One region of the Streptomyces sp. HUAS MS02 genome, then DNA from elsewhere that is predicted to be linked to it. Evidence: riboswitches for the same ligand, from Rfam matches in the RefSeq annotation. Region 1 holds a riboswitch; the other holds the start of a gene.
The links. Region 1 has a riboswitch for S-adenosylmethionine ahead of thrC (threonine synthase). Riboswitches for the same ligand answer to the same signal wherever they lie in the genome.

Region 1 (6,087 bases):
GGAGAACGTCCGGACCTTCACCTGGCTGAAGGAGAAGCTGGTCGACCAGGGGCTCACCGGGCCCACGGCGCCGGCGGAGCTGAACCGGGCCGACGCGTTCGCGGCGTTCGCGCGGGGGGAGGTCGGCATGCTCAACGGGCACCCCAGTCTGATGCGGATGGCCGCGGACGAGGGGGTCGACTACGGGACGGCCGCCATGCCCGGGTACGGCGGGGGGCGGCACGCCACCATGGGGGTGGCCGACTGGATGATGGCCTTCAAGAAGAACGGCCACGGGGAGGAGATCGGGCACTTCCTCGACTTCGTCTACAGCGACGAGAACGTCCTCGACTTCTCCCGGGAGTACGACCTGCTGCCGGTGACCGTGTCCGCGTCCGAGAAGATGGCGGCGGACAAGGACGAGGCGGACCTCCGGCCGTTCCTCGACGCGCTGCCGGACGCGGTGCTGCCGCCCGTGGGCAAGACGTCCTGGGCGGATGTCAGCGCGGCGGTCAAGGAGCAGATCGGGCGAGCGGTGCGGCCGGGGGTTGAGCCGGGGGGTGTGCTGGAGCAGTTGCAGCAGACGGCGGCGGTTGTGGATCGGGAGGATTAGAGCGCGTACGGGGGTGGGGGGTTGCGAAAGCCAAGGGGCGCAGCCCCTGCCTTTCAGGGGCGCGGGGAACTGCGCGAGCAACCACGAACCACCCGCACCCGCCGACGAACCCGCACCCCCGAGCTGTCACGCGCCCTGTCACCCCCCTCCGCTACGGTCGTGGCATGGACGCGCTCGAACCCCGTGAACAGGCCATCCTCGCCGTGGAACGGCAGTCGTGGGCGGGGCCGGGGGCCAAGGAGCGGGCCATAAGGGAGCGGCTCGGGATCGCCCCCGTGCGGTACTACCAGCTCCTCAACGCCCTGCTCGACGACCCCCGCGCCCTCGCCCACGACCCGGTCACCGTCAACCGGCTGCGAAGGGTGCGGGAGGCCCGCCGCGAGGAAAGATGACGGATAGGGTCGAAGCCATGGGCAGCCACAAGGACGCAGGGAACGCAGGAAGCGCCGAGAACGCAGAGAACGCAGAGAACACGGGTTCAGCGAACTCCGGGGCCACCTTGCCGACACCCGTGACCCCCGCCGGGCGGGACGCGCTGGACGCGATCCTGCGACGACCCGGCCGTACGGTGATCGCGCTCGACTTCGACGGCACCCTCGCCCCCATCGTCCCCGACCCCGAACAGGCCCGCGCCCACCCCGACGCCGTGGCCGCGCTCGCCGCACTCGCCCCCAAGGTCGCCTCCGTCGCCGTGGTGACCGGTCGCCCCGCCGCCGTCGCCGTCCGCCACGGCGGATTCGCCGGTGTCCCCGGCCTGGAACACCTCGTCGTCCTCGGCCACTACGGCGCCGAACGCTGGGACGCCGTCACCGGCACCGTCAGCGCCCCCGCCCCGCACCCCGGTGTCGCCGCGGTCCGCGCGGAACTCCCCGGGCTGCTGGACGGCGTCGGCGCGTGGCAGGGCACCTGGATCGAGGAGAAGGGCCGCGCGGTCGCCGTACACACGCGCCGCGCCACCGACCCGCAGGCCGCCTTCGAAGCCCTCCGCGCCCCGCTGGCCGACCTCGCCGGCCGGCACGGCCTCATCGTCGAACCCGGCCGCATGGTCCTCGAACTGCGCCCCCCGGGCATGGACAAGGGCGTCGCCCTCCACGACTACCTCAAGGAGACCGCCGCCGAGTCCGTCCTCTACGCCGGCGACGACCTCGGCGACCTCCCCGCCTTCGCCACCGTCGAGAAACTCCGCACCGAGGGCACGCCGGGCCTGCTGGTGTGCAGCGGCAGCGCGGAGGTGAGCGAGTTGTCGGAGCGCGCGGACCTGGTGGTGGACGGCCCGGCGGGGGTCGTGGCCCTGCTGGCAACGATCGCCGAGCACGTGTAGCGACAGGCGGACCCGGTGCTTTTCAGGCGCGGGGAACTGCGCGAGAAGCCCCACCGGACCCGCACTCGCCGACGAACCCGCCCCCCGAGCTATCAGGCGCCCTCCAACGCCTCCAACTGATCCAGGAACCACCGCGTCGGCGGCAACGCGGTCGCCGCCGCGACGAGCCGCTTCGTCCGCTCCGCCCGCTCCGCCGCCGACTGACGCAACGCCTCGTGCAGGGCGGCGGCCGTGCCCACCACGTCGTAGGGGTTCACCACCAGCGCGTCGTCCCCCAGCTCCTCGTACGCCCCGGCCTCCCGCGACAGCACGAGCGCGCACCCCTCGTCGGAGACGACCGGCACCTCCTTGGCGACGAGGTTCATGCCGTCCCGGATGGGGTTCACCAGGGCCACGTCGGCGAGCCGGTACGCCGCGAGGGAGCGCGCGAAGTCGTCCTTCAGATGGAGGACGACCGGGGTCCAGTCCGGCGTCCCGTACCGCTCGTTGATGTCGTCCGCGACCCGCTGGACCTCGCTCATGTAGTCCCGGTACACCGCGAGGTCCTGCCGCGACGGGTAGGCGAGGGCGATGTGCACGACGCGCTCGCGCCACTCCGGCCACTCGTCGAGAAGCTGCCGGAAGGCGTGCAGGCCGCGCACGATGTTCTTGGAGAGTTCCGTACGGTCGACGCGGACGATCGTGCGGCGCGGGGAGCCGTCGGGGGCCGTACCGATCTGCTCCCGCAGCGTGGCCATGCGGTCGTCGACGTCCGCCTGGTGGGCGCGGGCCCGCAGGAAGTCCGCGTCGGCGCCCAGGCCGTGCACGCCGATCCGGGTGCCGGACGGGGCGTCGGGGCCGAGGACGGCGCGAGCACAGTCGGTGAACGCGTCCGCCCACCGCCGGGTGAGGAACGCGGCCCGGTCGGCGCCGAGGATGCCGTCGAGCACCTGGGCGGCGATGTCGTCGGGCAGCAGCCGGAAGTACTCGACGGGCGCCCACGGGGTGTGGGAGAAGTGGCCGATCCGCAGATCGGGGCGGAGCTCGCGGAGCATCCGGGGGACCAGGGTCAGGTGGTAGTCCTGCACGAGCACGGACGCGCCGTCCGCCGCCTCCTGGGCCAGCGCCTCGGCGAAGGCGCGGTTGTACGTCTCGTACGACGCCCACTGGCGCCGGAACTCCGCGTCGAAGGACGGCTCCAGCGGGGTCTGGTACAGCATGTGGTGCACGAACCACAGCGTGGAGTTGGCGACGCCGTTGTACGCGTCGTGGTGCACGTCGGCGGAGATGTCGAGCATGCGGACGCCGGGCTCGCCGACACCGCGGCGTACGGCCTCGCGGTCGCCGTCGCCGAGGGCGGAGCACACCCAGACGGCGCCCGCGTCCGGGTCGATCGCGGAGAGGCCCGAGACGAGACCGCCGCCGCCGCGCTTCGCTGTGAGGGCGCCGGATTCGTCCTCGGTGTACGTGATGGGGCCGCGGTTGGAGGCGACGAGGATCCGCGCGCTGTGCGTCGATGCCATAGGGCTCAACCTAGCCCCTGGGTTCGCCGGTCAAACGTACGGTTCGGCCGTCTACGGGGTGCCTATGGGGCAGGGGGTGCGTGTTGCGTGGGCGGCTGCGGGTGAGTGGGGGCTGGTCGCGCAGTTCCCCGCGCCCCTGAAAAGCAGGGGCTGCGCCCCGTGCTTTTCATCTTTTAGGGGCGCGGGGAACTGCGCGAGAAGCCCCACTTACCCGCACCCGGCGACGAAAGACGTGCCCCCCACCCCCTACGCCGCCTACGCCTACGCCGCCCTGCGCTCCGCGTACTCCTCGATCTCCCCCATCGGCGGCCGTTCCTCCAGGTCCACCGAATACGTGCGCGGCTCAAAACCTTCCCGGCCCCGTTCGAACTGCGTCAGGACGGGACGGATCAGGTGGCCCCGGGCCAGCCGCAGCTGAGCCGTGCGGTAGATCGCCGCCGACATGCGGCCCAGCGCCGCCCCGTCCTGGTGCCGGTGTTTGCGGACGCCCACGTCGACCTGCGCGAGCGCGTCCAGGCCGACCAGGTGCAGCGCGTCGACCAGCATGCCCAGCTCGATGCCGTAGCCCACCGGGAACGGCAGCCGTTCGAGGAGGGAGCGCCGCGCCGCGTACTCGCCGCCGAGCGGCTGGACGAAGCCGGCCAGCTGCGGCCAGTGCATGTTGAGCAGGGGGCGGGCCATGAGTTCCGTCACACGCCCGCCCTGGCCGGCGGCCGAGCCCAGGGGGCGGTCGTACATCGCCTTGACGAGGTCGACACCGGGGTCGGTGAGCAGGGGGCCGACGATCCCGGAGACGAAGTCCGACGAGAACTCCTTGAGGTCTGCGTCGATGAAGCAGACGATGTCGCCGGAGGTCACCATCAGCGACCGCCACAGGACCTCACCCTTGCCGGGCACGGCCGGGAGGCGGGGCAGGATGTCGTCGCGGTGGACGACCGTGGCCCCGGCGGCTGCCGCGACCTGCGACGTCCGGTCGGTCGAGCCGGAGTCGACGACCACGATCTCGTCGACGAGCGGGACCTGCCGCATGAGGTCGTGACGGATGATCGCGACGATGTCGCCGACCGTCTCCTCCTCGTTCAGCGCGGGCAGGACGACGCTGACGGTCTGTCCCGTGGCGCGTTTCGCGGCCATGATGCGGTGGAGCGGGCGGTCGGACATGGACCAGGAGCGGGTACTCAGCCAGCGCTCGACTTCCTTCAGCACAGTGCGCGGCTCCTCTGCGTTCATCTCGCGGTTCGGACGGCTCTCTCAACTGTCCTGGCCTTCGGTTACAGTCTTGGACAACGCTGGTGACCATCGCATGTCGCGGCTCGTCGGCGTATACAACCAAATACCGCTCATCCAGAGGGGCAGAGGGATACGGCCCGATGAAGCCCCGGCAACCCTCCAGCCGGTCTGACCACATCATTCGCGCATCGTCGCGTCATCGTCTTCGTGGTGAGGCTCCCGGCTAGGGAAGGTGCCAAATCCGTCTCACGGCGAAGTGCGTCGTGAGGAAGATGAGGAGAAAGGGCCTCGCCTCCATGGCTGCGCAGACTGTTGCAAGCACCACCGACTCCCTCGGCTCCACCTCCACAGTAGACCTCGGCCCCGCCGCGGCTCTGAGCTGTCGTGAGTGCGGTCACCGCGTACCCCTCGGCCCGGTCTTCGCGTGCGAGGAGTGTTTCGGGCCGCTGGAGATCGCGTACGACTACTCCTCCTACGAAACGGAGGAGTTGCGCAAGCGGATCGAGTCCGGTCCCGCGAACATCTGGCGGTACGCGCCCCTGCTGCCCGTCCCGGCGGACGTGGCCACCAAGCCGAACATCAACCCCGGCTGGACCCAGCTCGTCAAGGCCGACAACCTGGCCGCCGCGCTCGGCGTCGACGCCGGCAAGCTCTTCGTCAAGGACGACTCCGGCAACCCGACGCACTCCTTCAAGGACCGGGTCGTCGCGCAGGCCCTGGAGGCGGCCCGCGCCTTCGGCTTCACCACCCTCTCCTGCTCCTCCACGGGCAACCTGGCCGGTGCCGTCGGCGCCGCCGCCGCCCGCGCCGGCTTCCGGTCCTGCGTGTTCATCCCGCACGACCTGGAGCAGGGCAAGGTCGTCATGGCCGCGATCTACGGCGGCGAGCTCGTCGGCATCGAGGGCAACTACGACGACGTGAACCGCTTCTGCTCCGAGCTGATCGGCGACCCGGCCGGCGAGGGCTGGGGCTTCGTGAACGTCAACCTGCGGCCGTACTACGCCGAGGGCTCCAAGACGCTCGCGTACGAGATCTGCGAGCAGCTCGGCTGGCAGCTCCCCGACCAGCTGGTCGTGCCGATCGCCTCCGGGTCGCAGCTCACGAAGATCGACAAGGGGCTGCAGGAGCTGATCAAGCTCGGGCTCGTCGAGGACAAGCCCTACAAGATCTTCGGCGCGCAGGCCGAGGGGTGCTCGCCGGTGTCGGTGGCCTTCAAGGCCGGGCACGACGTGGTGCGCCCCCAGAAGCCGAACACCATCGCCAAGTCGCTCGCGATCGGCAACCCGGCGGACGGGCCGTACGTGCTGGACATCGCGCGGCGGACCGGTGGGGCCGTGGAGGACGTGACGGACGAGCAGGTCGTCGAGGCGATCAAGCTGCTCGCGCGGACCGAGGGGATCTTCGCGGAGACCGCGGGCGGGGTGACCGTCGGCGTGACGAAG
Region 2 (6,087 bases), 1.9 Mb from region 1:
CATCCTCAGGAGCCGGCGCCCGGCCTGTCGACGAGTTCCACCTGGTCCACGGCGTTGCACCAGCGGCAACGGACCGACTCGATGGTCTCACTGACCACGTTGCGCTCCTCGACCTCGGGCTTCCCGGCGAGATCGAGGTGAACGTACTCGACGACCTTCGACGAGCGGGTCACGTCGAACCGCGTGAGGTTGCCACAGAGCGTGCAGCGCCAGCGGGTGGTGTCCGTCGGCAGGGGAACCGTCATCGTGGCTGCTCTTCCTTCGTCCGTCTCCGTGTAGCACCGGCGTCCCGGTGCGTGTGGCTCGTAACCCTACGGCCTGAGCGGTCCTGGACGCCTGTTCGCCTGCGGTGGCGCCGCGGATTGCCCGCGGGGGCGGGGCCGACCGTCGTCGGCGGCGAGGCGGTCTGTGCGGGTGGGTCCCGTTACGTCATGCTCTGCTCATGATCGGCAAGTGGAGCACCTCGGCCGCCCGGGCCGTACGAAACGAGTCGGCGCCGGTGACGTACGGGCTGATCGCCGTGTGCTGTGCGCTCTTCCTGATCGGACCGGCGGCGGGCCTCAACCCCGTGTACGGCACCGGGGACGAACTGCTCGCCGCGCAGCGGGCGTACTTCCGGCGCTGGGGTGTCGTCCCGGTCGAGCTGTTCCACGGCACCGGGCGCGCGGCGCTCACGCCCCTCACGGCGCTCTTCGTCCACGGCAGCTGGCTGCATCTCCTCGGCAACATGCTCTTCCTCTTCGTCTTCGGGGCGATGGCCGAGGAGCGCATGGGCCACGTGGAGTTCGCCCTCTTCTACGTGGGCTGCGGCTATGTCGCGCTGGTGGCGTACGCGGCGGCGCACGCCGGGTCCCCGCAGTCGCTGGTGGGCGCGTCGGGGGCGATCTCCGCGGTCCTCGGCGCGTTTCTGTTCCTGTTCCCCAGGGCGCGGGTGACGAGCCTCCTGCCCTTCCTCTTCTTTCTTCCGCTGCGGTTCCCGGCATGGGTCACCCTGCCGTTCTGGGTGAGCCTGCAGTGGCTGGCCGCGGGCCGGCAGACCGCGGGTCCGGGGGTCGCCTATCTGGCGCACCTGGTGGGGTTCGGGCTGGGGTTCGCCTACGCGTGGGGGCGCTACGGGCGTGGGGCTAGAGTGAAAGCGCCCGTGGATGTTCCGTCGGACGTCCCAGCTCCGGCCCCCGAGGGAGAGAAACAGCCGTGATCACCGCGATCGTGCTCATCAAGACCAGCGTGGACCGGATCCCGGAGATCGCGGAGTCGATCGCCGCCCTCGAATCCGTGAGCGAGGTGTTCTCGGTGACCGGTACCTACGACCTGGTCGCCATGGTCCGGGTGAAGGCCCACGACGACCTGGCCGATGTGATCCCCGGGTCCATCAGCAAGATCCCGGGGGTGCTGGGCACCGACACGCACGTGGCGTTCCGGACGTATTCGCAGCACGACCTGGAGGCCGCGTTCGCCATCGGACTGGACGGCTGAGCTCGCGCGAGCCGCCCTTTCCGCTCGGGATCGCCTCGCGGGCGCCCTCGGCGAGGGCGCGCACGCGGTGCCCGGCGTGGACGCGTACACCGGCATCCTGCCCGCCCCGGTGGCCCTCACCGAGGCCATGCTGCGCGGGAGCGGACTCAGAGGTCGCCGATCACACGGCCGGAACGCAACGCCCGTCCTCCGTACGGTAGTTCCACTGTGCGCCGTCCCGTACGAGCTCCTTCACCGCGCCCACGAACCGCTCCACGTGCTCGTCGGGGGTGCCCGCGCCGAAGCTCACCCGGATCGCGTTCAGGGAGCGCTCGCCGGGCGCGGCCTCGGGGGCGCCGCACTCGCCCTGGGTCTGCGGGTCGCTGCCGAGGAGGGTGCGGACGAGGGGGTGGGCGCAGAAGAGGCCGTCGCGTACGCCGATGCCGTACTCGGCGGAGAGGGCGGCGGCGAAGTGGGAGCTGTTCCAGCCCTCGACGACGAAGGAGATGACGCCGACGCGCGGGGCGTCGTTCCCGAAGAGCGAGAGGATCCGCACCTCGGGCACCTCGGCGAGCCCGGCGCGCACGGTGTCGATCAGGTGCCGCTCACGGGCGACCAGGGTGTCGAACCCGGCCTCGGTGAGCGCCTTGCAGGCGGAGGCGATCGAGTAGGCGCCGATGACGTTGGGCGAACCGGCCTCGTGCCGGGCGGCGGTCTCGTGCCACTCGACATCCACACCGCCGTCGGTGCGCCGGGTCACCTTGCGGCTGGCACCGCCGCCCGCGAGGTACGGGTCCGCCGCGCGCAGCCAGTCGGCGCGGCCGGCGAGGACGCCCGAACCGAAGGGCGCGTACAGCTTGTGGCCGGAGAAGGCGACCCAGTCCACGTCCAACTCCTGCACGGAGAGGGGGTGGTGGGGGGCCAGCTGGGCGGCGTCGAGGACGATCCGCGCGCCGTGCGCGTGCGCGGCGGCGGCCAGCTCCCGCACCGGCCAGATCTCACCGGTGACGTTGGAGGCACCGGTGACGCAGACCAGCGCCGGCCCGTGCGGGTCTCGGTCGGCGAGGGCGGCCTCCAGGGTGGCGACGGCTTCCCTCGGCGTGCGGGGCGCGTCCAGGTAGCTGACCCGGGCGTTCCGCCACGGCAGCAGCGAGGCGTGGTGCTCGGTCTCGAAGACGAAGACCTGGCAGTCGGCGGGGAGCGCCTGGGCCAGCAGGTTCAGCGAGTCCGTCGTCGACCGGGTGAAGATCAGCTGGTCGTCGGCGCGGCAGTCGAGGAACTCCGCGACGGTCCTGCGGGCGTTCTCGAAGAGGTCGGTCGACAGCTGGGAGAGGTAGCCGGCGCCGCGGTGGACGCTGCCGTAGTAGGGCGCGTACGCCGCCACGTCGTCCCAGACGCGCTGCAGGGCCGGGGCGCTGGCCGCGTAGTCGAGCGCGGCGTAGCTGACCTCGCCGCCGGTGACGAGCGGGACGGTGACATCCCGCCCCAGAACGGGCAGCGGGGCACAAACGGACTGGTCGGCGGCAAGGGTGGAGACAGACATGGGGGTACTCCCGTGAGGAGGCATGCCGAAAGAAGGCATGCGGAGGAAGAGAAAGAAGAGAAAGGGGTGCGCGGAGGCGGGGCTCGGCGGCCCTATCGCATTCGCTTGCTCACGGAAGACTCCCTCGAAACCGCGCTTGCCGTAGACCTCGCTGCCTACGACCCGGTCCTCACCCGGGGCACCCCGCCACGGACGGAGGGTTGCCGGACAGCCAGCCGGGGCTATGGGCTGTCACTCATGACCTGAAGCAGAACGTACGTGAGGTGATCGTCGGGCCGCAACTTCTGTCCGGATGACGGGATGGGGCGCCTCATAGCTCGGGGGCGCGCATTCGTTGGCGGGTGCGGGTCGGTGGGGCTTCTCGCGCAGTTGCCCGCGCCCCTGAACGACCAGGCCCTGCGGGCCTGAAAAGCGGCGGGGCCGCAGGTTGAAAAGCACGGGGCGAAGCCCCTGCTTTTCTCAGGGGCGGGGAACTGCGCGAGAAGCCCCCACCGACCCGCACCCGAAGAACTACCGGTTCGTCGCCGCGACCCACCGCTCGAGAACCCGCCGCGCCGACCCGGAATCGATCGATTCCGCGGCCTTGGCCATCCCGCCCCGCAACTGCTCCGCCAGCGGCCCGGACGTCGGCTCCAGCGCCACCAGCGCCGCCGCCGAGTTCAGCAGCACCGCGTCCCGCACGGGACCCGTCTCCCCGGCCAGCAACCGCCGCGCGACATCCGCGTTGTAGGACGCGTCCGCCCCCCGCAACGCCTCCACCGGCACCAGCTCCAACCCCACGTCACGCGGGTCGAAGCGCTCCTCGGTCACCTTGCCGTCCCGCACGACCCACACCCGCGACGTCGCCGTGGTCGTCAGCTCGTCCAGCCCGTCGTCCCCGCGGAAGACCAGCGAGGAGTTGCCGCGCTCGGCAAAGACGCCGGCCATGATCGGCGCCATCCGGGGGTCGGCCACACCGACCGCCTGGGCCCGCACCTTCGCCGGGTTGGCCAGCGGCCCGAGCGCGTTGAAGACGGTCCTGATTCCCAACTGCCCCCGCGCGGCGGCCACATGACGCAGCGCCGGATGGAACTTCACCGCGAAGCAGAAGGTGATCCCGGCCTCCTCGGCGACCTCGGCCACCCGCTGCGGCGTCAGCTCCAGATTGACGCCCAGCTTCTCCAGCACGTCGGACGCCCCGGACGCCGACGACGCGGCCCGGTTGCCGTGCTTGACGACCTTCGCGCCCGTACCGGCGACGACGATCGACGACATCGTGGAGATGTTGACCGTCTTGGCGCCGTCCCCGCCCGTACCGACGATGTCGACGGTCCTCCCCGACACCTCGATCACCTTGGCGTGCTCGTACAGCGCCTCGACGAGACCGGTGATCTCCTCGACGGTCTCCCCCTTGGCCCGTAGCGCGACCACGAACCCGGCGATCTGCGCGTCCGTCGCCTCGCCGCGCATGATCTGGTCCATCGCCCAGAAGGTGGCACCGGCGTCCTGGTCGTGCCCGGACAGCAGCGCGTTCAGCACGGCGGGCCAGGAACGGCCCGCCGCGGTGTCGCCTCCAGCGGGGGTCACAGCGCTCATAGCCGCTCCTGGGTGTCGTAGCCGCGAGCAGGGGGTGCCACGCGGACCGCGAAATCACTGATACGCCCACCCTATCCAGGTCGGGGCACGGCGAAGGGCCCCCGTCCGAAGATCGGACGGGGGCCCTTCGACCGTGTGTGGCGAAGCGAAGCGATCAGTGGTGGCCGTGGCCGCTCGTGATCTCCTTGTACTCCTCGACGGTGGGCTTGGCGATCTGGCTGTCCTCGCCGTAGTAGCCCTTGCTCAGCTTGACGCGGGCCTTCTCCAGGCGCGAGACCTTGCGGGCGACACCGTTCTCGTCGACCGCAGGGCCGAGCTCGGCCGGCTTGTACTGCTCGTGCGCCGTGAGCGTGTGCAGCTGCTCCTGGCTGAGCGGCTCGTGGACCTCGATGAACTCACCGTGCGGCAGGCGCTTGATGATGCCGGTCTCGCGACCGTGCAGGATCTTGTCCTTGTCCCGGCGCTGCAGGCCGAGGCAGATGCGCTTGGTGATGATGAACGCGAGGACCGGGGCCACGAAGAACGCGATCCGGACGAACCAGGTGATGGCGTTGATCGACAGGTGGAAGTGGGTCGCCCAGAGGTCGTTTCCACCACCGATCAGCAGGACCATGTACCAGGTGATCCAGGCGACACCGAAACCGGTCCGGGTCGGCGCGTTGCGCGGGCGGTCCAGGATGTGGTGCTCGCGCTTGTCGCCGGTGACCCAGGACTCGATGAAGGGGTAGACCGCGATCGCGGCCAGCACCAGCGGGAAGATGACCAGCGGAATGAACACGCCCAGGACGAGCGTGTGACCCCAGAAGTTGATCTCCCAGCCCGGCATGACACGGATCAGACCCTCGGAGAAGCCCATGTACCAGTCGGGCTGGGCGCCGGTCGACACCTGGTCCGGACGGTAGGGGCCGATGCTCCAGATCGGGTTGATCGTGGCGATCGCCGAGATGGCCGCGATGACACCGAAGACCAGGAAGAAGAAACCGCCGGCCTTCGCCATGTACACGGGGAGCAGCGGCATGCCGACGACGTTGTTGTTCGTCTTTCCGGGGCCCGCGAACTGGGTGTGCTTGTGGTAGAAGACCAGGATCAGGTGCGCCACCACGAGGCCGAGCATGATGCCCGGCAGCAGCAGGATGTGGACCGAGTAGAAGCGGGCCACGAAGTCGCCGCCCGGGAACTCCCCGCCGAAGAGGAAGAACGACAGGTACGTGCCGACGATCGGCACGGACAGGACAGCGCCCTCCATGAAGCGGACACCGGTGCCGGAGAGCAGGTCGTCCGGGAGCGAGTAACCGGTGAAGCCGGTGAACATGCCGAGGACGAACAGCAGGAAGCCGAACAGCCAGTTGACCTCACGCGGCTTGCGGAACGCGCCCGTGAAGAACACACGCATCATGTGCACGAACATGCCGGCGAGGAAGATCAGAGCCGCCCAGTGGTGGATCTGCCGGATCAGCAGACCACCGCGCACCTCGAAGGAGATGTGCATGGTCGAGTTGAACGCCTCGGACATC

Region 2: it holds a riboswitch for S-adenosylmethionine, as region 1 does, so the genes downstream of both, ACZ9QC_RS31015 (aminotransferase class V-fold PLP-dependent enzyme) here and thrC (threonine synthase) in region 1, are expected to answer to the same signal.

Annotation. Positions count from the first base shown of each region.
Region 1 is NZ_CM146747.1:5,361,596-5,367,682, forward strand. It holds gene ACZ9QC_RS23140 (ABC transporter substrate-binding protein) at 1-592, shown strand, start outside; gene ACZ9QC_RS23145 (DUF3263 domain-containing protein) at 757-984, shown strand; gene otsB (trehalose-phosphatase) at 1,002-1,913, shown strand; gene ACZ9QC_RS23155 (alpha,alpha-trehalose-phosphate synthase (UDP-forming)) at 2,006-3,415, opposite strand; gene ACZ9QC_RS23160 (glucosyl-3-phosphoglycerate synthase) at 3,677-4,621, opposite strand; SAM riboswitch class I at 4,753-4,924, shown strand; gene thrC (threonine synthase) at 4,942-6,087, shown strand, end outside.
Region 2 is NZ_CM146747.1:7,214,370-7,220,456, reverse strand. It holds gene ACZ9QC_RS31030 (hypothetical protein) at 6-245, opposite strand; gene ACZ9QC_RS31025 (rhomboid family intramembrane serine protease) at 443-1,198, shown strand; gene ACZ9QC_RS31020 (Lrp/AsnC family transcriptional regulator) at 1,195-1,476, shown strand; gene ACZ9QC_RS31015 (aminotransferase class V-fold PLP-dependent enzyme) at 1,637-2,998, opposite strand; SAM riboswitch class IV at 3,126-3,241, opposite strand; gene trpD (anthranilate phosphoribosyltransferase) at 3,509-4,573, opposite strand; gene qcrB (cytochrome bc1 complex cytochrome b subunit) at 4,728-6,087, opposite strand, start outside.